DNA from 4 places in the Rhizobium sp. 007 genome. Region 4 is predicted to be linked to each of the others. Evidence: predicted binding sites of a transcription regulator. Region 4 holds the regulator's gene; each other region holds the start of a gene.
The links. Region 4 encodes PhoB, which activates phosphate uptake and scavenging genes when phosphate is short. Its sites were predicted from a motif close to TGTCATNNANCTGTCAT; they were not measured.

Region 1: the regulator PhoB is predicted to act here: its motif matches at 2,266-2,282, upstream of ISN39_RS27100 (PhoX family phosphatase).
Region 2: the regulator PhoB is predicted to act here: its motif matches at 4,162-4,178, upstream of ISN39_RS09085 (UDP-2,3-diacylglucosamine diphosphatase).
Region 3: the regulator PhoB is predicted to act here: its motif matches at 3,496-3,512, upstream of ISN39_RS12130 (DUF1045 domain-containing protein).

Annotation. Positions count from the first base shown of each region.
Region 1 covers NZ_CP064188.1:1,263,467-1,271,220, forward strand. Annotated here, with positions in the region: gene ISN39_RS27095 (inositol monophosphatase family protein) at 1-38, opposite strand, end outside; gene ISN39_RS27100 (PhoX family phosphatase) at 212-2,200, opposite strand; gene ISN39_RS27105 (hypothetical protein) at 2,326-2,601, opposite strand; gene ISN39_RS27110 (hypothetical protein) at 2,725-2,913, opposite strand; gene ISN39_RS27115 (type I secretion system permease/ATPase) at 3,086-4,828, shown strand; gene ISN39_RS27120 (HlyD family type I secretion periplasmic adaptor subunit) at 4,825-6,135, shown strand; gene ISN39_RS27125 (family 16 glycosylhydrolase) at 6,364-7,754, shown strand, end outside.
Region 2 covers NZ_CP064187.1:1,792,204-1,799,957, reverse strand. Annotated here, with positions in the region: gene bluB (5,6-dimethylbenzimidazole synthase) at 1-500, shown strand, start outside; gene ISN39_RS09095 (DUF2865 domain-containing protein) at 508-1,593, opposite strand; gene ISN39_RS09090 (NADP-dependent malic enzyme) at 1,720-4,032, opposite strand; gene ISN39_RS09085 (UDP-2,3-diacylglucosamine diphosphatase) at 4,244-5,050, shown strand; gene ISN39_RS09080 (GNAT family N-acetyltransferase) at 5,124-5,630, opposite strand; gene ISN39_RS09075 (MFS transporter) at 5,875-7,095, shown strand; gene dgcA (N-acetyl-D-Glu racemase DgcA) at 7,047-7,754, opposite strand, start outside.
Region 3 covers NZ_CP064187.1:2,403,408-2,411,161, forward strand. Annotated here, with positions in the region: gene ISN39_RS12110 (RNA-guided endonuclease TnpB family protein) at 1-760, shown strand, start outside; gene ISN39_RS12115 (AzlD domain-containing protein) at 737-1,039, opposite strand; gene ISN39_RS12120 (AzlC family ABC transporter permease) at 1,036-1,701, opposite strand; gene ISN39_RS12125 (AraC family transcriptional regulator) at 1,808-2,665, opposite strand; gene ISN39_RS12130 (DUF1045 domain-containing protein) at 2,713-3,420, opposite strand; gene ISN39_RS12135 (FAD-binding oxidoreductase) at 3,535-4,713, opposite strand; gene mnmD (tRNA (5-methylaminomethyl-2-thiouridine)(34)-methyltransferase MnmD) at 4,712-5,428, shown strand; gene ISN39_RS12145 (response regulator) at 5,425-7,754, opposite strand, start outside.
Region 4 covers NZ_CP064187.1:1,947,519-1,955,272, forward strand. Annotated here, with positions in the region: gene ISN39_RS09855 (hypothetical protein) at 1-178, opposite strand, end outside; gene ISN39_RS09860 (winged helix-turn-helix domain-containing protein) at 567-1,253, opposite strand; gene phoB (phosphate regulon transcriptional regulator PhoB) at 1,271-1,954, opposite strand; gene phoU (phosphate signaling complex protein PhoU) at 1,989-2,702, opposite strand; gene pstB (phosphate ABC transporter ATP-binding protein PstB) at 2,737-3,552, opposite strand; gene pstA (phosphate ABC transporter permease PstA) at 3,566-4,852, opposite strand; gene pstC (phosphate ABC transporter permease subunit PstC) at 4,852-6,231, opposite strand; gene ISN39_RS09890 (PstS family phosphate ABC transporter substrate-binding protein) at 6,293-7,330, opposite strand; gene phnC (phosphonate ABC transporter ATP-binding protein) at 7,730-7,754, shown strand, end outside.

The DNA of each region.
Region 1 (7,754 bases), on a different replicon from region 4:
GCCGGTGACAAGCGGGTGGAGACCGAGGACGATGTCATGAAGAATTCTTATGGAGATTGCGGATTTCGTTTGCCCAAAGCTTTCGCAGAGGCGCATGAAGTTTTTGTGACGCGAGAGGGCATGGATGCAGACACGATTGTGTCCCTGTGAACAACAATAGCCGGGACGACGCACTCGTCCCGGCTAACAAAGGCTCTGTCAACGCGCCGTCTCAGATGCCGATCTTGCCGCCGCCGATCTTGGTGATGGCAAGTACAGACGGGCGCACTGGCATGTCATCCTTGAAGTCTGGCCACCTGGTGGAAAGATCCTCGTAATAGGATGGGCGGCCATGGCCCGCCCAGTCATCACCGCCGTCCCCGGGATGCTGCACGGCGACGAAAGCCGTTTCGTCATCCGGGGCAAAGAGCGGACCACAGAGCTCGGCACCGACCGGGACGCGGAAGAACAGGCGAGAGGTGGCGCGAGCGTCACCCTCGGTGTCGACAGCCCAAAGGCCGTCAGTGCGGCCGGTGGCCTTGTTGTTATTGCCGTCCGTTGCGACCCAAAGACGGCCGGCCGAATCGACGGCGCAGTTGTCCGGCATGCCGAACCAGCCGTTCTTGGAAGTTTCGGTCGAGAAAGTCGCGCCGACTTCGGCAACCGAAGGATCGCCGCACTTCAAGAGAACTTCCCATTTGCCTGAAGTTGCTGAGTAATCGCCGCCATCCTCGGTGATCTCGATGATGTGACCGAAGGCGTTGTCGGGGCGGGGATTTGCGGCGTCCACCTGATCGGCCTTGCGCTTGCTGTTGTTGGTCAGCATGACATAAACCTTGCCGTTGACGGCGTTCGGTTCGATGTCTTCCGGCCGGTCCATTTTCGTTGCGCCGACAATGTCGGCGGCGCGACGCGTCTCGATGAGAACGTCGGCCTGGCTGGCAAAGCCGTTTTCGGCTGACAGCGGTCCTTGGCCGAAGATGAGCGGCAGCCACTGCAACGTACCGTCCTCGGCAAATTTGGCCACGTAAAGCGTGCCCTCATCGAGGAGATCAAGATTGGCGGCACGATCGTTCGCATTGAACGTTCCCGACGTCACGAACTTGTAGACATAGTCGAAGCGTTCATCGTCGCCGAGATAGAAGACAACACGGCCGTCCTTGCTGACGATCGATGCCGCTCCCTCATGCTTGGTACGGCCAAGAGCGGTGCGCTTCTTCGGGGTCGCGGTCGGATCCATGACGTCGACTTCGACGATCCAGCCAAAGCGATTCGGTTCGTTCGGTTCCTTGGAGAGGTCGAAGCGGTCGTAGTAATTGGCCCAATCATATCCGCCTTCCGGCACGCCGTAGCGCTTGTAATTGGCGGCTTCCTTATGGCCTTCCGGCAGTTCGCCGGAGAAATAGCCGTGGAAATTCTCTTCAGCCATGATGTAGGTGCCCCAAGGGGTCACGCCGCCGGCACAGTTGTTGAGCGTGCCGATGACGCGCGTGCCGGTGGCGTCCGCCGAGGTCTTGACCCGATCATGACCGGCAGCCGGGCCGGTAAGCTGCATTTCCGTGGTAGAGGTGATGCGGCGGTTGTAGCGGCCTTCCGGAACGACCTGCCACTTTCCGTCGACCTTGCGGATCTCGACAATCGTGCCGCCATGCGCGGCCATTTCGACGTCGACTTGTTCCTTGCTGAGCTTGCCCTGGGAGATCTTCCCGTCGACGATCTTGACGATGCCGGGAAACATCAGGTGCGGGTTCGTATATTCGTGGTTTACGACAAGCAGCCCGTTTGTCGAAGAACCTTCAAGCGGGATGAAGCCGACATAGTCGTTGTTGTAGCCGAATTGCCGGCGCTGGGCTTCTGCCGTCTGCTTGGTCGGGTCGAAGGCCGGTGCGTCGGGGAAGAGCGCGTCGCCCCAACGCAAAAGGACGTCAGCGTTGTAGCCTTCGGCGACGTGATGGTTGGCATCCACGCCGGCCTCGACTTCCGGGAAGGAGAAGGCAGAAGCGCCATTCGCGCGCGCCTTTTCCGCCGTCATCAACGCCACTGGGCTGACGGTCGCGGTAATGGCGGCAACTGCAAGCGAACCCTGGAGGAAACTACGGCGCGAAAAGCGCTTGCTGATGATTTCGCCCATGGTCGGATTGAGGCTCGAATTGTGGCCTTCGCCATCTGCGTCTTCAAGTTGCGTCGTGGGGAATATCTTTTGAGAAAGATGTTCATTCATGGGACTGGCTCCAAAGTTGAGAACGGCCCCTAGTTTTGGAGCCATTCTAAACTTAGGGCTGGGATATTACGGAAATGCGACAATTGCCTTGCCGCTCGCTCGTAACCCGTCGTCGTCGGCTGAATTTAATGCCGCGTCATTTTATGCCAGTTCTGGACATCCTTCGCCGTGATCCAGATGCGGCCATCGAAGGCGATCTCGCCATGATCGAATTTCCGGCTTGCAATAAGTTCGAGTACGCTCAGATCCTGCGGCAGCCACCGTGGGTCGGGCGCAGCCTGAACACCAGCAAGCGCATCTTTCGTCACACATACGGCTTGATGTGTGTCCTCGGCCTTCATGACGATAAGCGCATCGTTGCCGATCAGGTTGAACGTATCCGGTAAAGCGATAAGCTGCATTTGCAAACTCCTTGGCGAAGATATCCAGCCCAAGCGCCACGTGCCTGAAGCGGCAAGGCCCGCCACGCGACGTGCTGCCTTGCTATCGCGGAAAAGCAGCGCCCCATTGATAGGCCGTCATGGTTAACGAAAGGTTGCCGGCTCCCAGCCCGTAGGCTGCCAACAGGGCCAAATTTCGTCGGCAATCTCCCTTATCCACAGCAGGATTTGCAGGCCGGGCTTGCTTTTCTCGAACGCCGCGGCTGAGATAGTGGGTGAAAATTTCGTCCGCAAGGCATGCGCGACCTCGTCCCGTTCCTGCACATCGGCCATTCAGATGCGTCCGCTGTAAAGCGGTCCTTAATTTAGACCGAAAGAAACTTTTTAACGGGAACACGCCGACCGCATGGGATGATAACAATAGCGTCGAACTGAGAATCAAATGTTGAATGGCCTGCACGAACGGCTCCCGCTTCGTGTCGGTGATACAACCGCGGAGCGCTGCATGACGAACGAAAAATCCGGCCCACCACGGGCTTTCCTTGTGGCGGTGCTTTTTTCCCTCAAGCGCGCTTTCCTGGGTGTCGGAGCCACGAGCTGCATTGTCAACATATTGGCGCTCACTGGCTCCTTCTTCATGTTGCAAGTCTATGACCGGGTGATTCCGGGTCGAAGCCTGCCGACACTTGCCGGGCTTGCGATCATTGCAGCAACGCTCTTCATCTTCCAGGGATTGCTCGATTTTATCCGTTCGATGCTTTTGATGCGCGCCGGAGCCGCTGTCGACGAGCGTTTGGGAGGCGACGTCTATAACTCTCTGATCCTGTTGCCCTCGCGGATGCGAATGCCGGGCGACGGTCTGCAGTCGATCCGCGATCTTGATACAGTACGCGGTTTTCTCTCCGGCCCCGGGCCAACGGCGCTGTTCGATATGCCGTGGATGCTTTTTTACATCGGTCTGTGCTTTCTCTTTCACGTCTGGATCGGTGTCACAGCGCTTGCCGGTGCGGTGATGTTGATAGGCCTTACAGCACTCGCCGAATTCAAGTCCCGCAAACCGGCAAAAATTGCCGCAGAGCTTTCCGCGCGGCGACTGAATCTTGCCGAAGCGACACGGCGAAACTCCGAGGCCGTGTTGGCCATGGGGTTCGGGTCGTTGCTGGCCACCAAATGGACCGAGGTTAACAACCGGTATCTTGCCAATCATATCTCGGCGACGACCGTCACGACCAGTCTGATGTCGATCTCAAAAGTCCTTCGGATGATGCTGCAATCCGGTGTGCTGGCGGTCGGCGCCATCCTGGTCGTCAGGCAAGAGGCGACGCCCGGCATCATGATCGCAAGTTCCATCCTCGTCAGCAGGGCGCTGGCACCTGTGGAGCTTGCAATCGGACAATGGAAGGGCTTTGTCGCCGCCCGGCAAAGCTGGAGCAGACTGACGAAGCATCTGGAACTGCTGCCGGCCGAGGAGCGGCATGTCGACCTGCCTGCACCGACCGCCAACCTGTCCGTGGAAGCGCTTCACCTTGCCGTTCCTGGTACCCGGACGATGGTACTGCGCGGGGTCTCGTTCAAGGCGGAGGCCGGAGACGCCGTCGGCGTCATCGGACCGAGCGCATCTGGAAAATCGTCGCTTGCCCGCGGACTCGTCGGTCTTTGGAAACCTATCGGCGGCTCGGTGCGTCTCGACAAGGCGTCCCTTGATCAGTGGGACCCGTCGTCGCTCGGCCGGTCGATCGGCTATCTCCCGCAGGAAGTGTCGCTTTTCGAGGGCTCAATTGCCGAGAATATCGCGCGTTTCGACAGAAATGCCCCGTCCGAGAAAATCATTGCAGCGGCAAGAGCTGCGGGCGTCTATGAGATGATCGTGCAGTTTCCCGATGGCTTCGATACCCAGATCGGAGAGAACGGATCGATGCTTTCGGCCGGGCAACGCCAGCGCATTGGCCTGGCGCGCGCGCTCTATGGCGATCCTTTCCTTGTCGTCCTGGATGAGCCGAACTCGAACCTCGACAGCGATGGCGAGGCAGCGCTCGCTCAGGCGATCGCAGGCATCCGGGCACGCAAGGGCATTGCCATCGTTATTGCTCACCGGCCAAGTGCATTGGCGGCCGCCAATCTCGTTCTGGTACTCGCCAATGGACAGCTTCAGGCCTTCGGGGCGAAGGACGAGGTTCTCAATAAGGCAACGGTTTCGACGGCTCCGCGCAGTAGCACGCTGACGGTTATAGCGGGAGGCGACAGTTGATCGACAAGCGATCTCCCATATCCGAAGCTGCAATCAGCCGCCTTACGACAATCGCACTCGCGATGGTCCTGCTTCTGATCGGCGTGGTTGGGGGCCTCGGAGCAACGACCTATCTCTCCGGCGCGGTGATTGCGAACGGCACGCTTGTCGTCGACAGCTATGTGAAGCCCGTTCAGCATCAAAAGGGCGGCACTGTCGGGAAAATCTTCGTCAAAAACGGCGGGCTGGTGGAGGCTGGGCAGATCCTCGTGCATCTGGACGACACGCAATTGCGGGCAAACCTCGCAATCATCTCCCGGCGACTGAACGAGCTGTCGGCCGCCTCTGCCAGGCTGGGCGCCGAACGGGACGGCGTTGAGGAGATTGGGTTTCCCGATAGCCTGTTAGAACAGGCGGGCGAAGCTGGAGACGGCGGTATCATCGAAGGCGAGCGCCGATTGTTCGAAGATCGCCGGACATCGCGTGCCAGCAGAAAAGCCCAGTTGCGCGAACGCATCCAGCAATTGCGGCAGGAAGCGGAGGGACTTGTCGCCCAGCAGACCGGCAAGAAGGCAGAGATGGCGCTGATCGACAAGGAGCTTGCGAGCGTCAGGCGCCTGTTCGATCAAGGTATCGTGCCCGTCAACCGTCTCTATGCCCTTGAACGCGAGTCCGCGCGCCTGACGGGCGAACTCGGCAGCCTTGTGGCAAGCCTTGCGCAGACGAACGGTAAGGTGACCGAGACGGAATTGCAGATCATTCAGATCGATGACGATCACCGCAGCGAAGTATCGGACGAACTGCGCAAGACGCAGAGCGACATCGGAGAATTCTCGGAACGAATGGTCGCCGCAAGAGACGAACTGCGGCGCGTTGACATCCGGGCGCCTCAGACAGGTATCGTCCATCAGCTTACGGTCCACTCCGCCGGCGCTGTCGTTCCACCTGGCGAGCCGATCATGCAGATCGTGCCCGCCCGCGATACGCTGACGCCCGAAGTCCGCGTCTTGCCCCAGGACATCGATCAGCTATCCATCGGCCAAGAGGTCAGGCTGCGATTTTCTGCCTTCAACCAAAGGAACACGCCCGAAATCAACGGTATCGTGCAGCAGATTGCCGCCGATCTGACGACGGATCGGGAGAGCGGCACGACCTACTATGCCGTCCGGATCTCGGTTGATCAGAGCGAATGGAGCCGATTGGGCGGCCTTGTGCCCGTCCCCGGCATGCCGGTGGAAGCATTCGTGCAAACAGGTGCGCGTACTGCTCTTGCCTATTTGACGAAGCCTCTGACCGACCAGGTGGCACGCGCGTTCCGGGAGGACTGAGTGATCTGGCGGGGCGCGTGCGAGGGCAAGCGCAAGTCTTTTCCGTGTCACTATGGATCACTATGGTCCGAACGCCAGATGGTGGCACAGCCGCAAACGCGCGGCGATAATTCCATTAGGTCTGTTGCAGGCTTTCCCTGGAGGTTGAAGCTAAAACCAATCGACAGAGTCAAAATCGCCTAAATCGTCGTCTATTATCGCAAGGCAGAAAACGAAGGAGAATCATATATGGCAAGCTCGGTTACGAACGCCGTTGGTAAATCACTCTTTTATACCGGTGCATCGAGCGCCTGGTTTTCGGCCAAAGGTTCAGGCCCTGTGCTGAATGGGACGAGCGGCAACGATTCGATCTGGGGCGACGCCTCCGTAAACGTTACCATGCAGGGCGGAACGGGTGACGACATCTATTACCTTTACTCCAGCATCAATCGCGCGGTGGAGGCCGCGAACGCCGGGGTCGATACCATCAGCACCTGGATGAGCTATACGCTTCCTGAAAATTTCGAAAATCTGACCGTCACCGGCAGCGGCCGCTACGCCTTTGGCAATGCGGCGGACAATATCATCACCGGCGGATCCGGCAGTCAAACGATAGATGGTCGCGCGGGCAACGATGTCCTCATCGGCGCCGGCGGTTCCGACACGTTCATCTTCACGCGCGGCAACGGCAGCGACCTTGTCGTCGATTTCGGCACCGACGATACCGTCCGATTGAACGGCTACGGGCTGTCGAGCTTCGATCAGGTCGTAAGCCACCTCACACAGGAGGGCGCAAACCTGCGGCTCGATCTCGGTGGCGGAGAAAGTATCGTTTTTGCGAACAAAACCGTCGCCGACCTCAGCGCGGATCAGTTCCAGCTGACGCTCGACCGGTCCGCACTCACGCTCACATTTGCCGATGAATTCAACAGCCTGTCGCTGCGCAACGGTGACCAGGGCGTTTGGGATGCCAAATTCTGGTGGGCGCCGGAAAAGGGCAGCACGCTCCCCGGCAATGGCGAACTCCAGTGGTACATCAATCCGTCCTATTCTGCGACCTCGGCCGTCAATCCCTTCTCTCTTCAGAATGGGGTGCTAACCATAACAGCGGCGCCGGCCTCCGAAGCAATCCAATCGCAGATCAACGGCTACGATTATACGTCGGGCCTCTTGAACACGCATTCCTCCTTCGCTCAGACCTATGGGTACTTCGAAATGCGCGCCGACATGCCGACCGAACAGGGTGCCTGGCCGGCTTTCTGGCTGCTGCCTGAAGATGGCTCGTGGCCGCCGGAACTCGACGTCGTCGAGATGCGGGGACAGGATCCGAACACCGTCAACGTGACAGTCCACAGCAACGAGACCGGCTCGCGCACCACGGTCTCGACGCCGGTCAAGGTCCCAAGCACCGATGGCTTCCACACCTATGGGGTCTTGTGGGACGAAGATCAAATCGTCTGGTATTTCGACGATGTCGCCGTTGCTCATGCCGATACGCCGGCCGACATGCATGATCCAATGTACATGCTGGTAAACCTCGCCGTCGGCGGCACGGCCGGAACGCCGGGTGCCGGGTTCGCCGATGGGGCACAGATGAAGATAGACTACATCCATGCCTATTCGCTCGATGATGCACCGGT
Region 2 (7,754 bases), 160 kb from region 4:
TCATGCAGCCCTGGAATTTCATCGTGATCCGCGATCCGAAGGTGCGCCAGGCCGCGTGGCAGGCGTTTTCGCGCGCCAACAAGGAAGCGGCCGAGATGTTTGAAGAGGAGCGGCGGGATATGTACAGAAGCCTGAAGCTCGAAGGCATCCGCAAGGCACCGCTCAGCATCTGCGTCACCTGCGATCCGGACAGGGCAGGGCCGGTGGTCATCGGCCGCACCCACAATCCGCGTACGGATGTCTATTCGACCGTCTGCGCCGTGCAGAACCTGTGGCTTGCGGCCCGGGCCGAAGGCGTCGGGGTCGGCTGGGTCAGCATCTTCCACGATGCGGATATTCGGGAACTGCTCGGCATTCCGGAGCGGATCGAGATCGTCGCCTGGCTTTGCCTCGGTTATGTCGATCAGCTTTACACCGCGCCGGAACTGGCCGTGAAAGGCTGGCGACAGCGCTTGCCGCTGGAAGAACTGGTCTTCTCCGACCGATGGGGAAGCCAGTAGCGCCGCGTCAGTTCTGCTGCGGCTGCGGTCCGGGCGTTGCGGGGTTCTTGAGATCGATCGCGCCCTGATCGCCGGCGAGAAACTGCGGACCGACCTGGCGGACTTTGCTGTTCGCCGGGTCATAAGGGCGGTCCGGCACCTGCGGCTGCGGGGCAGGCGTGGATGCGGCGCCCGATGGCGGCTTCGTCTTGATACTGGTGATCGAGCCTTTCCTCGGCGGTTCGCTGATCGCCTGATTCTTGCGCATGTTCTCGTAGTAGGCAGAGAGATTGCAGAAACAGGAGGACTTTTGGCCGGGCGCGCGGTTCTTGTAGGCAAAGGCATTCTGCATGGCGCTGTAGGGCGCACCGGTCGAGGCCGAGATCATGTTTGCGGCTTCGGTATTCGAGATGTCTTGATAGAAAAGCTCCGTCTCGATACCGGGGCACATTTTCGAACACGTCGCTGCGTCGCGGTTGAAATCGATCGATGTTGCATTCGTGGTGATCGGGAAGAAGCCGCCGTCGCAGGTGCGCACGCACATGGTGCTGACATGCGACATGAGCTCGCCGCGCGGCACGCCATATTGCATGTCGCCGTGTTCGCCTTCTCCAAGCGGAATGAAGGTATCGCTCCGCATCGCCTGTTCTTCGGGACTTGGTGCCGGCGCATAGGCCTGCGGATCCGGCGCATAGTCGAGCTCGTCGTTGCAGCCGTTGTCTTCGAGCGCCGCCATCAGCTCGCGGCGCGCGCGATAATCGGCGCCGCCCTGATTGCGCAGTTCGTTGCGCCGCTCCTGCAGGTATCGAATGTTGTCGACCATGCGCGCCTCGGACTGCTGCAGCTCGCTGCAATAATCCGCATTCTCGCCGCCGATCACGACCATGCTGTCCATCGAGCAGCCGTAGCCGCGAAGGTCGTTGCGGACTTTACGAAGCTCGAGATTCTGCTCGGCGATCGCGCTCGCATATTGGCGGACTTCGGGGCCGTTGCCGATGACATGGGGCAGATCGGCGATGCGGCCGCGCAGGTCGTCGCAGATCGCATGCGTCTGCGCGGCAGCAGGCGCGGCCAAGGCAAGCAGGATCGCAAGGGTCAGGTTTCGGCGTTTCACGGCATCATCCCGCAGCAAGGTCAGGCCAGAGCACGGCGTGACATTCGCCGCATCCCGGCTTTCTAACCTGCTTCCGTTAACAAGCTGGCGACGCAATTGTAACGCATTTTCGCATTTTGCGACAACTTACGCCGGCTGAGAAGCCTCGACGACGGCAAGCGCGGCCATGTTGACCACGCCGCGCGAGGTGACCGAAGTCGACAGGATATGCGCAGGCTGTGCGGTCCCCAGCAGAATCGGGCCGACATGGAGCGCATCCATCATGGTGCGGACGAGGCCGAGCGAGATGTTGGCGGCATCGAGGTTCGGGAAAAGCAATAGGTTGGCTTCGCCGGCAAGCGAACTATCCGGCATGGCGCGCTTGCGCAGCGCTTCCGACAGTGCAGAACCGGCTTGCATTTCACCATCGACCTCCAGATCGGGTGCTTGTTCGCGCACGAGCTGCAGGGCATCGCGCATCTTGCGTGCGCTCTCGGAGTTTCGGGAGCCGAAATTCGAATGGCAGATCAGCGCGGCCTTCGGCGTAATGCCGAAGCGGCGAACCTCCTGGGCCGCGAGAACGGCGATCTCGGCGATTTCCTCATGTGTCGGATTGTAGTTCACGAAGGTATCGGCGAAGAAGACCGGCCCTTTCTGGGTGATCAATAGGCTGAGACCGGCGAAGGTGCAGGCACCTGGCCGCTTGCCGATGATTTGGCCGACGTCTTTCAGGTGGCGGTCGAAGCGGCCTTCCACGCCGCAGATGAGGGCATCCGCCTCGCCGCGCTTCACCGACAAGGCGCCGATAACCGTGTTGTTGGTGCGCACGATCGTGCGGGCGGCTTCCGGATTGATGCCGGCGCGGCCGACGAGGGCGAAGTAGTCTTCGACATAGTCGCGGTAGCGCGGGTCGTCTTCGGGATTCACCACGGCGAAATCGATGTTCGGGCGAATGCGGATGCCGAACCGCTTGAGGCGAGCCTCGATGACCGAGGGGCGGCCGATCAGAATCGGCTCGCCGGTCTTTTCCTCCAGCAGAACCTGAGCCGCGCGCAGGACGCGCTCGTCTTCTCCCTCCGCGAAGATGACGCGTTTCTTCTCAGAAAGCTTGGCGCTGGTAAAGATCGGCTTCATGACGAAGCCCGAACGCCAAACGAAGCGGTTCAACTGATCGAGATAGGCGTCGAAATCGGCAATCGGCCGCGACGCGACGCCCGTCTCGGCGGCGGCCTTGGCGACAGCCGGGGCGATGCGCAGGATGAGACGCGGATCGAAGGGCGAAGGAATGAGGTAATTCGGACCGAAGACAGGCGTCTCGCCGGAATAGGCGCGGGCCGCGACGTCCGACACTTCCTCGCGGGCAAGCCCCGCGATGGCCTTGACGGCCGCCATCTTCATTTCTTCGTTGATGGCGGTGGCGCCGCAATCGAGCGCGCCGCGGAAGATATAGGGGAAGCAGAGGACGTTGTTCACCTGGTTCGGGAAGTCCGAGCGGCCGGTGCAGATCATTGCGTCCGGGCGGGCGGCCCGCGCGAGGTCTGGCATGATTTCAGGGGTCGGATTGGCGAGAGCCATGATGAGCGGCTTGTCCGCCATCTGTGACAGGAGGTCGGGCTTCAGGACACCGGCAGCCGAAAGGCCAAGGAAAACATCGGCGCCGCCGATATTGTCGGCGAGCGTACGCATCTTACTTTTCTGTGCATAGACAGCCTTCCATTCGTCCATCAGTTCGGTGCGGCCTTCATAGACGAGGCCTTCGATATCGTGGACCCAGATGTTTTCGCGCTTCGCGCCGAGCGTCACCAGGAGGTTGAGGCAGGCGAGTGCTGCGGCACCCGCGCCGGAGGCGACGATCTTCACATCCTCGATCTTCTTGCCGGCAAGTTCCAGTCCGTTAAGGATCGCGGCGGCGACGATGATGGCCGTGCCGTGCTGGTCGTCATGGAAGACCGGGATCTTCATCTTCCCGCGAAGCTGGCGCTCGACCTCGAAGCATTCCGGCGCCTTGATGTCCTCGAGATTGATGCCGCCGAACGTCGGCTCGAGCGAGGCGATGGTGGAGACCATCTGGTCGACGGTGGGGGCCTCGATTTCGACGTCGAAGACGTCGATGCCTGCAAACTTCTTGAAGAGAACGGCCTTGCCTTCCATGACGGGCTTGGAGGCGAGCGGGCCGATGTTGCCGAGGCCGAGAACCGCTGTGCCGTTGGAGATGACGGCGACGAGATTGGCGCGCGAGGTATAATCGGCGGCCGTCTCCGGATTGTCACGGATCGCAAGGCAAGGTGCTGCGACGCCGGGCGAATAGGCGAGTGCCAGGTCGCGCTGGTTGCCGAGCGGCTTGATCGCCTGGATTTCAAGTTTGCCGGGACGGGGATAACGATGGAAGAAAAGCGCCTGTTCGTCGAGGTTTCCGCCTGTCTCGTTCTTCTCCGTCTTGGATTTTTCCTGATGATCCATTGCCGTCTCCGCTGCCGCACTCACATCTTTTGAAGACTTCTCCATACATCAATCGGCTGGAAGGGACAGTCAGAAATTCGCATCCGGGCGGAAAACTCGTGAGCGCTGCGATGCGCCAATTCGCGCATCTGTCATCTTCCTGAAACACGAGTCTGATTTTGGAAGGCGAGATGAACGATAGGACGCAGGCAAGATGCTTGTGAAAGACAATATGGATACTCGACACTTCCGTACTCTGTTCATTTCCGATGTGCATCTCGGCTCGAAGGCGGCGAAGGCGGACTTCCTCCTCGATTTTCTCCGCTACCACGACGCCGATACGATATTCCTCGTCGGCGACATCGTCGACGGCTGGCGACTGAAGCGCAGCTGGTACTGGCCGCAGGTCTGCAACGACGTCGTGCAGAAGCTGCTGCGCAAGGCCCGCAAGGGCACGCGGGTCGTCTATATCCCGGGCAATCACGACGAATTCCTGCGCGACTTCCCCGGCATGCATTTCGGCGGTATCGAAGTCGCCGAGCGCATGATGCATGACGGCGCGGACGGCAAGAAATACCTGATCCTGCATGGAGACGAGTTCGACGTCGTCGTCCGCAATGCCCGCCTGCTCGCCTATCTCGGGGACTGGGCCTATGACACGGCGATCAAGATCAACGTCGTGCTGGCCGCGATCCGCCGCCGCATGGGCATGCCCTATTGGTCTTTCTCCGCCTGGGCCAAGCTGCAGGTGAAGCATGCCGTCAATTTCATCGGCGAGTTCCAGCGCGTCGTGGCCGACGAAGCCCGAAAGCATGGCGCCGACGGCGTCATCTGCGGCCACATCCACCATGCCGTGATCGAGGACATGGACGGCGTGCGCTATATCAACACCGGCGACTGGGTGGAGAGCTGTACGGCGATCGCCGAGCATGAGGACGGCACGTTCGAGCTCATCACCTGGAGCACGTTAGCCGACGCTCAAGCCATCCCGCTGGCGATCGAGCACCGCGACAGCGAACTCGAGCCGCAGGCCGCCTGAATTTCTGTTGTGAATACTGAAGCGATATAGGACGGTGCCGAGTGCGATGCAGCGAGCTGGCTCGTGGCGTCGACTATCGCGGGCCTAGTTCCAGCCGCATGAGAATTTCATCATAATAAGTCTCGCCCACCTTTAGAGCTTCGATTTCGACGGCCCATTCTTCAAAGCCTACGGATTTGTAAAGCCGGATGGCCGGAACGTTGGACGACACGACGCTGAGCCGGAGCGAGCGTAAAATCGTGCCAACTTCGTCGATGGCAGCACTCAGCAGTAAGCGTGAGAGTCCTGTGCCCCGTGCCGTTTGGCGGACGTACATTCCCCAGATCGATCCAATATGTTGCGTCTTGATGCCTTTGGATTTCGACACACCGATCGTTCCGGCAAGCATTCCGTCATCGAAGAGCCCTCCGATGACAAGACCGTTCTCGAGCCTGTCAGCGAATTGGGCCCCCGATTGACTCTGCTCTTCTACCCATGACGCGCCAAATGCCTCTGGATGGTTCGCGAGAGCCTCCAGGCGAATTTCCCTAAAAGAGGACGCATCATTCCGGTCGAGGCGGCGAATCTTATATGGGCACACAGGTATATCCCCTTCTTTTTCTTGGAAGGGCGACCGAACCACCTAACGGTAACGGCCGCATGACGCTTGGCTCAAAATCCACGACACTCTGCGCGGGCCCCAAACGTTAGCGACTTTTAGTTACGATGGATTGTGAGCGAAGGGGACAAGCTTTTTCTTGAAACGTTTCAGAAAGGCTATTTCTGGCCATAGTCGCCCTTGGGTTGATGTGCTAGGCAAGGTCTAGTTTCCTGCAGGTCCACCGATGATTCCCGCCCAGAATGCCCCGACAGGCGAGGGGGCGCCGCCGCGCTTCCGGCTGCTCAGCGCCCTGTCCTATTGCGCTCCGCTGACTGTCAACGGTGTCGTTCTTCCCTTCTTTCCCGTCTGGCTCGCGTTCCACGAATTCTCCGATCATGAAATCGGCATCATCCTGGCGGTGCCGATGGTGGTGCGCGTCCTCGTTGCGCCGATCATCGCCATGTACGCCGACCGAATGAAGGAGCGCGCCGACGTGTTGTTGTGGTCCGGCGGACTGTCGCTGCTGACGGCGGTCGCGCTCTGCTGGACGACAAGTTTCTGGCCGGTCCTGATCGTTTTCAGCATGCAGGGGGCGACCTTTGCGCCCTATCTGCCGGTCGTCGAATCGATCGTCATTTCCGGCGTTCGCCGATGGGGACTCGACTACGGATCGATGCGCGTCTGGGGCTCGATCGCCTTCATCGCATCGACCCTGATCGGCGGCGAGATGATCGGCTATTCGGGTGGCTCGATGGTGCTGCCGGTGATGATTTTCGGTTTCGTCACGACGATACTGATGGCGATCTACTGTCCGCGCATCGGGCCGACGCGCCGGCGCGGCACGCCGGTCGACATACCGGCTGCCACCGGCAGTTCGCTGCGGCAGCCGCACCTGCTGGTGCTGCTTTGGGGCGTGGCGATCCAGCAGTCCAGCCACGCGCTTCTTTATGCCTTCGCCTCGATTTACTGGCATCACCTCGGTTTTTCGGGAACGGAGGTCGGTATTCTCTGGAGTGCGGGCGTCGCTTCCGAAGTCATGGTGTTCTTCGTCTCGAAGCATTTGAACCGCCGCTTCAACGCCTGGACGCTCATCCGCATCGGCTGCGCGGTCTGCATCTGCCGCTGGATCCTGTTTCCGATGCACTGGGGCTTCGTTGGCTTTTTCGTGCTGCAGTGTTTCCATTCCTGCAGCTTCGCCTTCGTGCATACCGGCGTGCAGAGGCGGATCGTGGCAACGGTACAGGAGACGCAGGAATCGTCGGCCCAGGGCGCCTATTTCTTCTATAACGGCATGTTCATGGGGCTGATGACGCTCGCCTCCGGCTACATCTATGCCTGGCTCGGCCTCGCAAGCTTCTACGTCATGGCACTCGTCGCGGTGCTGGGAATGTCTCTGGTCTTCGTCGCCTACTACCTTCAGCCCCAAAGGCTGGCCTCGGGCGGCCAGACAAGGGAAGCGGTGTAGCGCAGGCCGCATTCCCGGTCGCGGGCAAGAAGCAGCGCACCGTCGAGATCGACGAATTCCGCGTCCTGCGCCAAGAGCACGGCGGGCGCCATTGCGAGCGATGTGCCCACCATGCAGCCGAGCATGATCTGGAAGCCGAGGCGCTGAGCCTCCCGTTTCATGACGAGTGCCTCCGTCAGGCCGCCGGTCTTATCGAGCTTGATGTTGATCGCGTCGTAGCGGTCGCGCAGGCTCGCAAGATCGCCGGTATGATGGACGCTCTCGTCGGCACAGACGAGGACCGGGCGCGCGATGCCGGCAAGCATTTCGTCCCGGCCGGCGGGCAGGGGCTGCTCGATGAGGGCGATATTCATCTCGGCGGCGATGCGCAAGTGATGTTCCAGCGTTTCCTCGGGCCAGCCCTCGTTGGCATCGAGGATGATGGTGCTGTCAGGCGCGGCTTCGCGCACGGCGCGTATGCGGCTTTCATCGTTGCCGGTGCCGACCTTGACCTTGAGTAGCGCCCTTGCAGAATATTCGCGCGCTTGCGCTGTCATGACCTCCGGTTCGCCGAGCGAGATGGTGTAAGCGGTCGTGAGCGGCTTTGCGGTCGCAAGCCCAATGCGTTCGGCAACGCTCTTTCCGCCGAGCTTGGCTTCGAGGTCCCATATCGCGCAATC
Region 3 (7,754 bases), 460 kb from region 4:
CGAAATCGACCATGCCGTCCCGCAAAACGATTTGCCCGCCGTGGGGATCGACCGGGGCGTGGCGAACACGCTGACGCTTTCGACCGGGGAGCATTGGTGGATGCCTGCCGGCCTTGCGGAGATCGAGCGCAGGAAGCGCAGGGCCCAGCGCGTTCTGGCGCGGCGCAAGCGCGGGTCGCGTCGCCACGCGAAGGCCCGCCGCCGCGTTGCCGCCTTGCAGGCCCGTGCTGCCCGCATCCGGCAGGATTGGCGGCACAAGGCCAGTCTTGATATCGCCCGTCGCTTCGCAACGGTCGTGCTGGAAGACCTCGCCACGCGCAACATGACGCGCAGCGCCAGGGGAACCGTGGACGCGCCCGGAACCAACGTCTGCCAGAAGGCGGGCCTGAACCGGGCGATCCTCGAACAAGGCTGGCACGGCTTTGCAACCGTGTTGGCCTACAAGCTCGAAGAACGGGGCGGATACCTGTGCAAGGTCGATCCCCGCCACACCTCGCAGACCTGTTCGGCCTGCGCAGCCGTGGACAGGGAAAGCCGCGAAAGCCAAGCGTCTTTCCGCTGTTGCCAATGCGGCTTGCGCGCCCATGCCGACCACAATGCTGCAATCAACATCCTGCGTCGGAACACGGCGTCTATGATCGTGGAGGAAGGGCAGCGGCTCTCCGTTGAAGCGATAACCATCGGCGGAGCTTCGCGCCCCCTCGGAAATCCCCCGCTTTTCAAGCGGGGGAAGATGTTAAATGCCTGCGGCCCGCAATAGCGCGACGCAGAAGACGCCGAGCGCCACGGAAACGAGCATCGGCAGACGGAGTGCGGCAATGGCGGTGAGCGCGCAGGCGATCGTTTCCGCAATGCCGGTGGCAAAGGCGGTCGGCGCGACGACCGCCATCAGAACGGCAGGCGGAATGGATTCGATCGCCTTTCGGCGGCTTCCCTCCAAGGACAGATGCCACACGAGCACAAGACCGCTCAGGCGCGTGAGCACCGTCACGGCTGCCATGGCGATGATCGCGACAAGGGTGGAGAAATCGACTGTCATTGCGTTACCTCCACGCGCCGACTGCCGCTGGCAACTGCCGCAAGCAGACCGGCGCCGGCGCCGGCTGCGATGTACCAGACGCCTGGTACGAAATGTTGGGTCGCTACCGCGGCCGCACCGCTTGCGATAAGCACAGCGCCGGTTTCCGGTCCCTTCCAGAAGCCCATGACGAGCACGATGAAGACGGCCGGAAAGGCGAAATCCAGTCCAAGCGCCACGGGATCACCGAGGAAAGCGCCGAGCGTCGCGCCCGCAAGGCTCGAAAGCACCCAGGCGAGATAGAAGGGCGCGGCAAGCCCAGCGAACCAGGCGGGCGTGAGCCGCGCAAGACCGGCGCGGAATTCCGCCATCGCCCAGATCTCGTCTGCAAGAAACAGGCATGCGAAATAGCGCCTGCGTCCGCCAAAAGCCTGCATCTTGGTGCCGAGCGAAGCACTCATCAGCACATGGCGGATATTGACGAGCAGGGCCGCAAAACCGACGCTCGTCCACGAGGCCGGATGCGTCCAGATATCCATTGCCACGAACTGCGAACCGCCGGCAAAGACCAACGCGCTCATCAGTGCCGTCTCGACCGGGGAAAGCCCTTTCGTGACCGCGACCGCGCCGAAGACGAGGCCGATCGGTATGACGGCAGCGATGAGCGGCGAAATGGCTCTCATGCCGCCCAGGAACTCCGCCCATTTTCCATTCTCATTCACGACAGGATCTCCGATTTGATGCGGAGGTTTTAGAATGGAGATGAATGGTAGTCTTGAACGAAAGTGACTACCGCGCGCGGTATTGGCCGGGCGTCACGCCGGTGCGCGCCTTGAAATGCCGGCTGAAATGCGCCTGGTCGGCGAAACCGCATTCGAGCGCAATCTCCGCCGGCTGTCCGCCAGCCTGCAGCTTGCGCCGGGCAACGCGAATGCGGATATCAGTGAGGAAGGCGTGCGGCGTGATGTGGAACTCCTTGCGGAAGGCGCGTATCAGATGCGCACGGCTGAGGCCCGCCACGGCGGCGAGTTCTTCAAGTCCGACATCAAAGGCGTAGTTTTCCATCAGGTAGTCACGGGCGCGCTGCACGGCCGACCGCTCCTGCGTGTCGATCGGCACGATAATTGAACTGCCGTGATGCCGAAACATGGCCTCGAGCACAAGGAACATGCCCTGACTGGTCTCCAGCGCACCGGCCCCCAATTCCAGCGCGCGGTGCGCATCATAAAAAGCCTCGGCAAGCCGGGGATCGTGAAGGATCTGCTTGCCGAAGGCCGGCATGCCGCTGAAGGTGCGGCCGGTGACATCTTCCAGGATTTCGCGGAAGAGTGACGTGTCCGGGTAGATCATCCGGTAGCGATAGCCGCCCTCGACAGGCACGCCGTCATGGATTTCGCCCGGATTGATCAGATAGAGATCGCCCGGCCCCGAGCTTTCGCGCGCCCCCCGGATCGTCGCGATCTGGCTGCCGCTTTCGATAGCGCCAATGCTGAAGGTCTCGTGGGCATGCGGCGCGAACTCATGCGTCAGGAACGTCGCGCTCAGGCACTCCATGCCGCCGAAACGGCTGTCACGCCAGAATCGCGTCGTCTCCGCTCCAGACAGCGGCATGGCTTCGGTTGCCTGTTCCTGGGAGATGTTGTCCATCGGCCGGATATAGCATCTTTGGGCCGCCCATTCTTGAACAAAAGTGATCAGGCGATCTTGCGCGCGCTGACCTTGCCCATCGGATGCAGCGAATGGACGCGGAACGGCCCGCCTGTGCCTTCCTCGATCATCAGCGCGATGTTGGCGACGGTGACCGGCTCAGCGAGAACAGGCTCGAAGACGTTACGCAGCGCCTGCTCGATGCGCGGCATATCGACAAGATTGACAGGACCCGTCACAGGCATGTGGAAGCGGAACTCGTCCATCACATAGGGATTGCCCCAGCGATGCAGGTTGGCAAACTGCGCGGCCGAAAGCCCATCCGGATCGATGCGCTCGATCTCGGCTTCGGAAAGGGGTGCACGGAAGCGGTCGAAATGCTGCACGACCGCAGAAGCGAGATAGTGCATGTGTTCGCAGGGGACCGACGGCACGAGGCTGAAGTAATTGCGCAGGCGCGCGACCTCGATCCTTGGAATCCGGAACGGCTGGAAGCTGCCGGAAAAGCGCATCATATCGCGTAAAAGTTGCGTTTCCGAAACATCGGGTGCAAGATGAAACGGCGCCTTCAGCACACCATGGAAACCGTAGCGGCGCGGCACGGCAGTATGGAACGCTATATCGTGGATGCCGATGCCGCCAATGGCCGGAGGTTCGACCATCTCGCCGGAAAAGACGTTGCGGCCAAGCCAATTGGCCGCCACCTGGCTGAGCGGATCGCTCGGCGTCGGCGTGAAGCAAATGGCGTAGCGCATGCAATCTCCTCCACCAAAGGAAGGGCGCGCAGACGATTCCGGCGCCGTCGATGCGCAAGCAGATAGGTGATTTGCATGACAGAATAACGAAAAGCACCAGCTTCTAATTCACGTTTAACGTGAAGCAGCCGTGATATGGCTCGAAAACGCGAAACTTTCCGGCAGGGCGAAAGGTGCGGAACGGCCGTCGGCCATATGTACGGCAGCTTCGGCAAGACGGTGGGCAAGGCCGAAGCTGACCTTGAAGCCGCCGGTCAAGGCGATGAGCTTCGGATACATCGGATGCGGACCGATCATCGGATCGCGGTCGATCGCCTTCGGACGAAGGCCGGCCCAGCGCTCGACGACCGGCGCCTCGCCAAGCACGGGGGCCATCTCGCGCGCCGCTTCGATCAGAGAGTCGAGTTGAGCATCGGTCGTATTGGGATTGTCAAAACGGTCCTCGCTGGTGCTGCCGATCGCAGCATGGCCGCCCTCATGAGCAATGATATAGAGGCCGTCGCGGAAGATGGTGGGAAAGGCGGGATCGATCTCGGCCTTCAACAGCGCCGCCTGCCCCTTGACCGGTTGGCCGAGCGGCCTTTCCAATCCGGGCGTGAACCGCTGCAGAAGTGGAAATGACTGGTGACCTGCCGCGACGATGCAGCGGCCGAAGGCGATTGTTCTCCCACCGGCGTCGGCGATCCCGCGTTCCGGTTCGAGACCGCCAACTGTAGCATTCTCGATAATGCTCACACGCTTTGCCTGCCTCAGAAAGGCGACAAGAGCGGCGACCAGCGTGCGGGGTGCGACGCGGGCAGCGAGCGTGTCGTGCACGAAGCCGCTCGCACCGGCGGCAGGGTCGATCCAGCCTGCAACCGGCGGAGCATCTGCGACATGCCAATGGAAGCTGCTGCCGTGCCGATGCCAGTGTGTTTCGGCATCGGCGGAATGAGTAAGCGCGATCTTGCGCAGATGCGGCTTCGGCAGCGGGATGATGCGGCCGGATCGGCGGTAGCCGGTGGAAAGGCCGGTGGCAGCTTCGATCGCAGAGATCTCGGTTTCGAGGGAAACCAGCGCATCGAACTGGAACTGCTTCTTGGCATTCCATTTGTCCGGCGAATGCGGCATCAGCGCGCCGAGCAGCCCGCCGCTCGCACCCTGCCCCAATTCGCCTGCATCGACGAGGAGCGTGTCGATGCCAAGTCGCTCGGCATGAACCGCCGCCCACAGCCCCATGATGCCGCCGCCGGCAATCAGCAGACTGACGCACGATTGACCGGAGGAGATGACCGCACTATCGGCTTTAGGCATGACAGAGATTGATCCCGATCAGATTGGCAGCACGAGCCAACCGCTCGAATGGCGCGACGGCGATATGCCCTATTCGCGGGCCTTTGGCGACCATTTTTATTGCCAGACGGACGGGCGGCTCGAATGCGGTCACGTCTTTCTGGCGGGCAACGGCCTGCCGGAACGGTGGACCGGCAAGGACAATTTCCGCATTGGAGAGTTGGGGTTCGGCACCGGGCTGAACTTCGCGGAAACATGGCGGCAATGGAAAGCGCATCGCCAAAGCGGCCAACATCTGAACTTCATTTCCTTCGAGCTTTACCCGATGCGTCCGCAGGAGATCGGTCGCGCACTTTCGCACTGGCCGCAAATCGACGCCGAGCGGCAGGCGCTAACGGTGCTGTGGCCCGGCCAGCCGCAAGGCACCGTGACGCTTGCATTAGACGAGCAGACGACTTTGAGCGTTGTCTGCAGCGCGGCAATCGATGGCGTTGCGGCCGCCGAACCCGGCTTCGACGCCTGGTATCTCGATGGTTTCGCGCCGTCGCGCAACCCCGACATGTGGTCGGAAGAGCTGATGCGGCTCATCTGCGAGAAGACCCTCTCTGGAGGAAGCTTCGCGACCTATGCCGCGGCAGGCTTCGTCAGGCGCAATCTGATGGCGGCGGGATTTGCGGTCGAGCGGCGCAAGGGTTTCGCCGGCAAGCGCGAGATGCTCTGCGGCGTAAAACCCTAGTGGCCTGAGCGGCCGGGCAACTGCGCGCTCTTGCCGAGCCAGAGCTGGATTTTCTCTTCCAGCAGTTCGGGGCTGATCGGCTTCGACATGTAATCGTCCATGCCGGCGTCGAGACAGAGCTCGCGGTCGCTTTCGAGCGCATGCGCCGTTACGCCGATGATCGGCACGCGGTGGCCCTGTCCGCGCTCTCGGACACGGATCGCGCGGGTCGCGTCGTGGCCGTTCATCACCGGCATCGAGACGTCCATCATGATGATCCGCGGCGCATGGCTTTCCCAGGCGTTGACCGCCTCCTGGCCGTTGTTGACGACGAGGAAACTCAGGCCGGTGCCCTGCAGGATCTGCGTGAAGACAATCTGGTTCACCTCGTTGTCCTCGGCGACGAGCACATCGATGAAGGCAGTCTTGCGCTGTTTTGAGGCCGGCGGCGCAAAAGGCTCCGGTTCCCTCATCTCGGTTTCTGCCTGCAGGCGGGCGATTTCGGCTGCAGAAGCCCGCTTCACGCGACTTGCGCGCACGACCTCGACGATCGTGTTGCGAAGAAGGTTGGCGCGGGCCGGTTTCATCAGATGCGCATGGCCGTTGAGGGCTGCGAACTCCTTCTCCGTGCCGGAGATATCCATTGAGGTCAGGAAGATGATCGGCAGGCTCTCGAAGCGGGCGTCGGCCCTGAGCCTGCGGGCGACTTCCGCACCGTTCATTTCCGGCATGTGATAGTCGAGCACCAGGGCATCGACCTGGACGCCGATCTGGTGTGCGGCCTCAAGGATGGCAATGCCGGTCCTGCCGTCTTCGGCAGCCACGCCGTCAAAACCCCAAAGCGACAGCTGCTCGGAGAGAATGCGGCGGTTCACCTCGTTGTCGTCGATGACGAGCACGCGTGCGCCGCGTACATTGACGGGCAGCGGCTTGGGATCGAGGCGGGCAGCAGCGATGGCGAAGGGCAGGTTGACAGTGAAGACCGAGCCCTTGCCCGGTTCGCTCTCGGCGTTGACGTAACCGCCAAAGAGATCGACCAGACCGGCAGTGATGGCAAGACCAAGGCCGGTACCCTCGTGGCGCCGCGTCGAAGAGGAATCGACCTGCGAGAATTTGTCGAAGACCGATTGCAGTTTGTCTGCCGGGATGCCGATGCCGGTATCCTCGATCCTGATCTCGACCATGACCTCACCGTCCGAGCCAGGCCGGAAACCGATATCGACGAAGACATGCCCCTTCTCGGTAAACTTGACGGCGTTGCCGACGAGATTTGTGACGATCTGGCGAAACCGCCCGGCATCGCCGATGACGGCGGCAGGCAGGTTCGGATCGGCGCGCACGAGAAGCTCGAGATCCTTCTCCGCCGCGGGCGAAGAAAGCAGCGTCGCGACATCCTCGACCGCTTCCACCGGATCGAAGGCCGCCTTGCGCAGCGTCATCTGTCCGGCATCGATTTTGGAGAAGTCCAGAATGTCGTTGATGATCGTCAGAAGCGCGTTGCCGGACTTGACGATGATGTCGATGAAGGTCTTCTGCCGCGCGTCAAGATCGGTCTTCGCCATCAGCTCGGCCATGCCGAGCACGCCATTCATCGGCGTGCGGATTTCATGGCTCATATTGGCGAGAAATTCCGACTTGGCGCGATCGGCAGCTTCAGCCCGTGCCAGCAGCCTCTCAAGCTCTTCCTCGCGCTCTTTCATTTCGGTGACGTCGGTGAAGAGCGCGACCCAATGGCCGCGCTCGCTGATCGTCGCCTCCATGTTCACCCAGCGCTCGCCGGCCACATGAAAGACAGTGGCGATCGGCTGCTTCGCAGCGATGTTTGAACGCCAATAGTGCAACACCTCGGCGGCGGGACTCTTGAAGTCGCCGCGATCGGCGCAGAAATTGAAGAGGTCGATCCAGCCGCGGCCTGCAACGAGGTATTCCGGCGGAATACGCAGAACGTCCGAAAGCGCATCGTTGGAGAGCTTGATGATGCCGTCCTGGACGATCGTCAGGCCTTGCGGCATGGCCCGCGTCGCATCCCGCATCAGTTCGCCGAGATGCTCCAGGGCAGCGCGCGCTTCATGGATTTCCTTCTCGCTCGCGCGAATGGCGCTCATATCGGAATAGGAGAGAAGAATGCGGTCGTTCGAGATGCGGCGGCTGTCGAAGATGATCGATTTGCCGCCCGACCAGCTGAGTTCGATCGGCTCCTGCTCCCCATCCGAACCGAAATGGCGCTGGCGCTCCGCCAGGATCTCTTCCGGGCTGTGCTCGTGGCCATAGCGCCCGAGTTCACAATTGCGGCGGATGACATCGATGAACGGCCGGCCGTCAAAACGATCGTCAGGCGGCAGATCAC
Region 4 (7,754 bases):
CCTGCATCAGGTAGAGGGATCGTTCCGGAGGAAGCTGTGCAACCATTTTCATCATGATCTTGGGATCGACATGGGGAACGGATCGCAGTTGGCCGTCCCGGTAGATGATCGTCAAGACGCGCGTCTCTTCGTCATAATCGAGTTCAGCGATCGTTTTCGTGTACACCAGGAACCGCATGCCGTTTACACCTCGCTGGTCAATGGAACATCACCAAGGTGATGGTGCCGACCATGACCCACCCGGAAACGATAATCAGGGACATTCTCAACAACGCCGTCTTGATCGTCATGGAATACTCCAAATCGCTTCAACCAAACTAGCTGTACTTTGGGACGAGTGTGGCCTATCGGGCCGAACCCTCATCCCGGCGGGATTATATGTCTGACGCCCTTAGGCGAGTATGGGAGCCGAAGGCGTGACTGGAATCACCTCCAGCGCGACTAAGCACACCCTAATATAGGCAGTCGCGTGAAATCGACGTGACACACGTATTGCGCGAACAGCTGTATCGCGCGTCTCAATCTGTGCGCACAGCGACGGGGATAGGATAGGAACCTGATCCGGATCAGAAGTCGCCGAGTGCGTAGCCGGCGCCACGCACCGTCCGGATCACCTTATCGGCCTTGCCGAAACTGATGCCCTTCCGGAGACGCCCGATGTGTACGTCGACAGCGCGCTCATCGACACTGGCATCGTTACCCCACAGCGATGCCCTCAATTCCGATCGGGAGTGGACGCGGCCGGGGGACTTCATCAGAAACTCGAGCAGCCTGAACTCGGTGGGGCCGAGCTTGACTTCCTTCTTCTGCCTGTGAACCCGGCGGGCGTTCTTATCGAGCGTCAGATCCCCGACCTTCAGCGTGCTCTCCAGCAGCGCTGGATTGAGACGCCGCAGGAGGTTCCGCAAGCGGATGAGGAGTTCCACGGGGGAGACTGCCTTTATGAGGCAGTCGTCGGCTCCGGCGGAGAGAACGGCCAACCGGTCCTGCTCGAGGGCCGAGTCCAGCAGCACCACGATCGGAAGGCGGGCGGTCGCTCCAGTTGTCCGGAACTGGCGGCATGTCGAGATTGCCATCGAGCCAGGAGCCGGCGCACCGAATATCACCGCATCAGGCAGCCGCAACGCCACGAGCTCGACCAGCGACGCATGCGGGTGAAGACAGTTCACCGAATACCCTTCTGTCTCCAGAGCATGCTTCAGTGTCGCGAGCAGATCTTCGTCCTGCTCAACAACAAGTACCCGCACCGACATCTTCTCCGGCCTCCCTGCTATGCTTCCATCGAATATCCTGCGCCGCGGACGGTGCGGATGACGTCCTGCATGTTGGAGAAGTTCAGCGCCTTGCGCAGTCGACCGACATGAACGTCCACGGTGCGCTCGTCGACATAAATGTCGTGGCCCCAGACACCGTCCAGAAGCTGCGAACGCGAGAAGACGCGGCCGGGCGACGACATCAGGAATTCCAGTAGACGGAATTCGGTCGGGCCGAGACGGACTTCGCGGCTCTTGCGGTGAACACGATGCGTTTCGCGGTCGAGTTCGATATCGCCGCATTTCAGCACCGTGGAGAGCACCTCGGGCTTGGCGCGGCGCAGCATCGCCTTGACGCGGGCAACGAGTTCGGGCGTGGAGAACGGCTTGACCACGTAGTCGTCGGCGCCGGTGGAAAGGCCGCGCACACGCTCGCTTTCCTCGCCGCGCGCCGTCAGCATGATGATCGGCAGACGCTCCGTTTCCGGGCGCATGCGCAGGCGGCGGCAAAGCTCTATGCCCGACACGCCCGGCAGCATCCAATCGAGGATCAGAATATCCGGCGTGCGCTCCTGAAGCCTGATTTCGGCCTCGTCGCCGCGCAGAATGGTGTCGACCTCGAAACCTTCGGCCTCAAGGTTATAGCGAAGAAGCACGCTCAGTGCCTCTTCGTCTTCAACGACTGCAACTCTCGGGATCATTCGGTTCTGTCTCCTGAGGGCCGGTTCGGAATTGTCATTCCGTGACCGCGCCGACGGTGTTGGCAGTATCGTCCTTCGGACGTTCGCCTTCCGGCTGTGCGCCGGTCGCCATGTAATAGATCGTTTCGGCAATGTTAGTGGCGTGATCGCCGATGCGCTCGATGTTCTTCGCACAGAAGAGAAGATGCGTGCAGCTGGTGATGTTGCGCGGATCTTCCATCATGTAGGTCAACAGCTCGCGGAACAGCGAGGTGTACATCGCGTCGATTTCCTCGTCGCGCTCGCGGATCGACTTCGCCTTGTCGGCTGAACGCGAGGCATAGACGTCGAGTACTTCCTTGAGCTGGACCAGCGCCAGTTCGGAAAGATGCTCGAGACCGCGGGCGAGCTTGCGCGGAACGCCGGTGCTCTGCACGGCGATGACACGCTTGGCGGTGTTCTTGCCGAGATCGCCGACGCGCTCGAGATCGGCCGCGATGCGGATCGAGCCCATGATCTCGCGAAGGTCCGAGGCCACCGGCTGGCGGCGGGCAATCGTGACGATCGCCTTGTCGCCGATCTCGCGCTCGGCGTGATCCATGACGACATCGTCGGAGATGACCTTCTGGGCCAAGCCAGCGTCACCGTTAACCAGCGCGCGGACGGCGTCCGACACCATCTGCTCGGCAAGCCCGCCCATTTCCGAGATGCGGCGGGACAAATACTTCAGATCCTCGTCATAGGCAGAAAAGATATGGGTCGATGCCATTGGGATTGTCCTTGAATAGCCTGAACGCCGCAGCTCAGCCGAAGCGGCCCATGATGTAATCCTGGGTGCGCGGGTCGTCCGGATTGGTGAACATCTTGTCGGTGTCATTCTCCTCGACGAGATTGCCGAGGTGGAACATGGCGGTGCGCTGCGAAACGCGGGCTGCCTGCTGCATCGAGTGCGTCACGATGACAATACTGTAGTTCTCGCGAAGCTCGTGGATCAGCTCCTCGACCTTGGCGGTCGCGATCGGATCGAGCGCCGAGCACGGTTCGTCCATCAGGATGACTTCCGGGCTGACGGCAACGGCGCGCGCGATGCACAAGCGCTGCTGCTGGCCGCCCGACAGACCGGTGCCGGATTCCTGCAGGCGGTCCTTGACTTCGTTCCAGAGGCCGGCCTTATGGAGGCTGCTTTCGACGATCTGATCAAGGTCGGCCTTCGACCTCGCAATTCCATGGATGCGCGGTCCGTAAGAAACGTTCTCGTAGATAGACTTCGGGAACGGGTTCGGCTTCTGGAAGACCATGCCGACGCGGGCGCGGAGTTCCACGACGTCGATGTCCGGATCGTAGATATCCGCGTCGTCCAGCTTGATTTCGCCCGTGACGCGGCAATTGTCGATCGTGTCGTTCATGCGGTTCAAGCAACGCAGGAACGTGGACTTGCCGCAGCCCGATGGGCCGATGAGGGCGGTAACAGTGTTTTCGCGGACGTTCAGGTTCACGTCGAAAAGCGCACGCTTCTCGCCGTAGTAGACAGACACCGTCTTGCCGACCATCTTATAGGCGCTCGTATTCAGTTTCTGCTCCAGAGCCTTCTCAACTGCTGTTTCAGTCAACATGTTCATAATCCTTACTCCGTTACCAGCGGCGTTCAAAACGCTGCCTGAGGAAGATGGCGATTGCATTCATCAATATGAGGAAGCCCAACAGCACGAGAATTGCGGCGGAGGTCCTCGATACGAAGCCGCGCTCCGGGCTGTCCGCCCAGATGTAGATCTGGCTGGGAAGGGCCGTCGACGCCGCGAAGATACCATCCGGCGGGCTTGTGATGAAGGCGTTCATACCAATGAGCAGCAGCGGCGCCGTTTCACCAAGCGCTCGCGCGAGCGAGATGATCGCGCCGGTCATGACGGTCGGCATGGCGAGCGACAGCACGTGATGGAAGATCATCTCGTGCTTGGAGGCGCCGACCCCGAGAGCCGCCTCGCGGATCGAGGAAGGCACCGCTTTCAGCGACACGCGTGTGACGATGATGAGCGTCGGCAGCGTCATCAGCGAGAGAACGAGGCCGCCGACGAGCGGAGACGACCGCGGTAGGCCGAAGCCGTTCAGGAAGACGGCGAGCCCGAGGAGACCGAAGACCACCGACGGGACCGCCGCAAGGTTGTTGATGTTGATCTCGATGAGGTCGGTGAAACGGTTCTTGGGAGCGAACTCTTCCAGGTAGATCGCCGCCGCGATGCCGATCGGGAAGCTGATCGCGAAGCAGACCAGCAGCGACCAGAACGATCCGGAAATCGCGCCAGCCAAGCCAGCCAGTTCCGGGAAGCGGCTGTCGGCATTGAGGAAGAGCGCCCAGTTGAACGGGCTGGAGATCACGCCCTTGGATACGAGCTGGTCGATCATGCCGATCTGCTCGTCGCTGACGCGGCGCTGGCTCTCGGGCGTGTCCCGGCTGATCTCACCCTTGACGAACTGGTCGGCCGGGTCCGACATCGGGATAACGAAGGTGCTCGGCCCCTTAAGGCGCGCCGGATCCTTGATGACCGCGTCGCGGACGAGGAACGGTGCCGACGACGTGAAGAGGTCGAAGTAGGCCTTCTCCTGCCTGCGAGGCAAATCCCCCACCTGAGTGCGCAACGCGTCGCGTACAGCGCCGCGCCAATCGGCCTTCATCATATCGCTTGTATCGAGCTCAGCTTTGCTCAGGTCGATGTTGATGGTGGCCACCGTCTGGGTGAACGCCTTGTACCCCGTGAGCGTCAGAGAACCGATGAGGAAGGCGAGGAAGCCGAGCGCGAAAACAATCGCGATCATGCCATAAACCTGGAGACGGCGCTCGGCGGCATAGCGTGCCTTCCGGCGCGCCTTCATGTCGTCCGAATGCCAGTTGACACGCGTTCCGGCGACTGCGGTCGTGGACATCAGTATTTCTCCCGGTACTTGCGCACGGTGCGCAGCGCGATGAGGTTCAAGCCGAGCGTGACGAGGAAGAGCACGAGGCCGAGTGCAAAGGCCGCCAGCGTCTTCGGGTTGTCGAACTCCGAGTCGCCAATCAGCAGGGTGACGATCTGGACGGTCACGGTGGTGACCGCGTCGAACGGGTTGAGAGTAATCTTCGCGATCAGGCCGGCCGCCATGACGACGATCATCGTCTCGCCGACCGCACGGCTGAGTGCAAGAAGGACGCCGCCGATAATCCCTGGCAAAGCGGCGGGCAGCAGGACCTTGCGGATAGTCTCTCCCTTCGTCGCGCCAAGAGCCAGCGAACCGTCGCGCATGGCACGGGGCACTGCGGCAAAGGCGTCGTCCGAAAGCGAGGAAATGAACGGGATGATCATCACACCCATGACAAGGCCGGTGGCAAGCGCGCTGTTCGGCGACGAGGGTATCCCGACGGCCGCGCCCAGAGCCCTGATAGCAGGGGCGACAGTCAGCACGGCGAAGAAGCCGTAGACGACCGTCGGAACACCGGCGAGAATTTCGAGAAGCGGCTTCACGACGGCACGGAACCGCGGGTGCGCATACTCGGTCAGATAGATGGCGGAGAGGATGCCTGTCGGCACCGCGACCAGCATCGCGATCGCAGAGATGACAAACGTTCCGAACAGAACGGGAAGAACGCCGAACGCGCCCTGCCCCGCCACTTGGTCCGCACGAATGGCGATCTGAGGTTCCCAGCGCAGGCCGAAGAGAAATTCGGTAACCGGCACCTTCGCAAAGAAGTGCAGCGCTTCGAAGACGAGCGAGCCGACGATGCCCAGCGTGATGATGATGGCGACCAGGGAGGAGAACATCATGAAGCCCGTGACCGCAGTCTCGACGCTGTGGCGGGCGCGATACCGTGGGCTGATTACCTTCATGCCGAGGAACGCGCCGACGGCGGCGATGCAGAGGCCAATGGCCGTCATCAGGTAGGTAGAGTAGGTCTGGAGGGACCGCAGGTGCTCTGCTGCAGCGGCAACCTCGGGCGACGGCTGGCGGAACAGGTTTCCGGCCGCGACCTGGCGGATTTCGCCGATCAGCAGCGACCGTGCGGCACCGTCCATGGCTTCGGAGCCTGGATATGAGGCCACCACAAGCTGATTGATGACGCTGGACTGGAAGGCGAGCCAGAGAAGAAGAAATACGAAAGCGGGAACAGCAGTCCAAATCGCGGCATTGAGGCCGTGGTAAATCGGCCGGGAATGCGCCTTTATGCGGCTCGTTCCTGCCGTTGTCGCTACGGCGAGGGCGCGCGAGCCTCCAAAGTAGGCCGCGATCACGGCCGCGGCAACCAATACGAGGAAGAGATAACCGGACATGTTGCCCCCATGTGAGAAGAAGCCGCCCGCGGGGTGCGCGGGCGGCCGGTGAAATTCGATATTACGAGCCGAGCTTCTTGGCGGCCAGGACAGCCTTCTCGACTTCCTCGCGCTTGGAGTCGTCAAGCGGCGTCAGGCCACGTTCGGCAAGATAGCCGTCCTCGCCCATCGAAGCCTTGGAAGTGTACTCTTCCAGGAACTCCTTCATGCCAGGAATGACGTCGCGGTGCGCATTCTTGACGTAAATGAAGAGCGGGCGGGATACCGGGTAGGAGCCGTCCTTGATGGTGTCGAAGCTGGCTTCCACACCTTCGATCTTGATGTCCTTGAGCTTGTCTTCGTTCTCGTAGAGGAACGAATAGCCGAAGATGCCAACGGAATTCGGATCGGATTCAAGACGCTGAACGATGAGGTTGTCGTTTTCGCCGGCTTCGATGAACGGACCGTCCTGGCGCATGCGCGAGCAGGCTTCCGTGTATTTCTTCTCGTCGGCCTTCTTGATGTCGGCCATGCCAGGAACCTTGGCGCAGCCCTCGAGCATGACCAGTTCGACGAAGGCGTCGCGGGTGCCGGAGGTCGGCGGCGGGCCAAAGGCGACGATGTTGACGTCCGGAAGGGACTTGTCAATGTCGGACCACTTCTTGTTCGGGTTGGCGACGAGGCCGCCCTTGCCGTCGGGAAGCTGGGCAGCGAGCGCCTGGAAGATCTGTTCCTTGGTCAGGTTCCAGTCGCCAGTATTGGAACGGGAGACGGCGATCGAGAGGCCGTCATAGCCGATGAGGGCTTCTGTGATGTCGGTCACGCCGTTGCCGGCGCAGAGCTTGACTTCCGATTCCTTGATCGCGCGGGAAGCGCCGGTGATGTCTGCGAAGTCTTCGCCGACGCCGCCGCAGAAGGCCTTGAAGCCGCCGCCCGTACCGGTCGACTCGACAACCGGGGCAGGCTTGCCGGTCTTGTTCGCGAACTCTTCAGCGACGGCCTGGGTGTAAGGGAACACGGTGGACGAACCGACGATCTTGATCTGATCGCGGGCCGATGCGACGCCTGCGGTTGCCAGCAAAATAGCGGCGACTGCGCAGCTTCCGAGATATTTCTTCATGGATACTCTCCCGTAGAATTTAACGATGACGCTTCGGCGTCGGCTCCCCTCTATAGGCACCACGTAACAGTTTTGTGACAGTTTTGTATCAATTCATTGTACGGGAAGGAAGGCATCGGCGATGCGCGCCAGCTGCGCCAGTGAGGCCGATTTTTAAGTATCGAACCAAAAACAAATTAGACAAACAGAGTCAATGCCTTCCCGACACTTGCCCATCTGATTTCGAACTGAGCGGGCAGGTTCCGGCGTCCAGGCAGAAAAGAGCTGGCCAACACATCCATTATCCGTCGCGCAGCCAAGGGAAAATCGGCAAACATTATAAAAGTGACATAAAACCGACATTACACCGTTAAGAACGCGGCATATGTCCCCTCCAACGCAATGACGAGGGACGCGCCAATGCTGGAAATAACGGATTTGACCC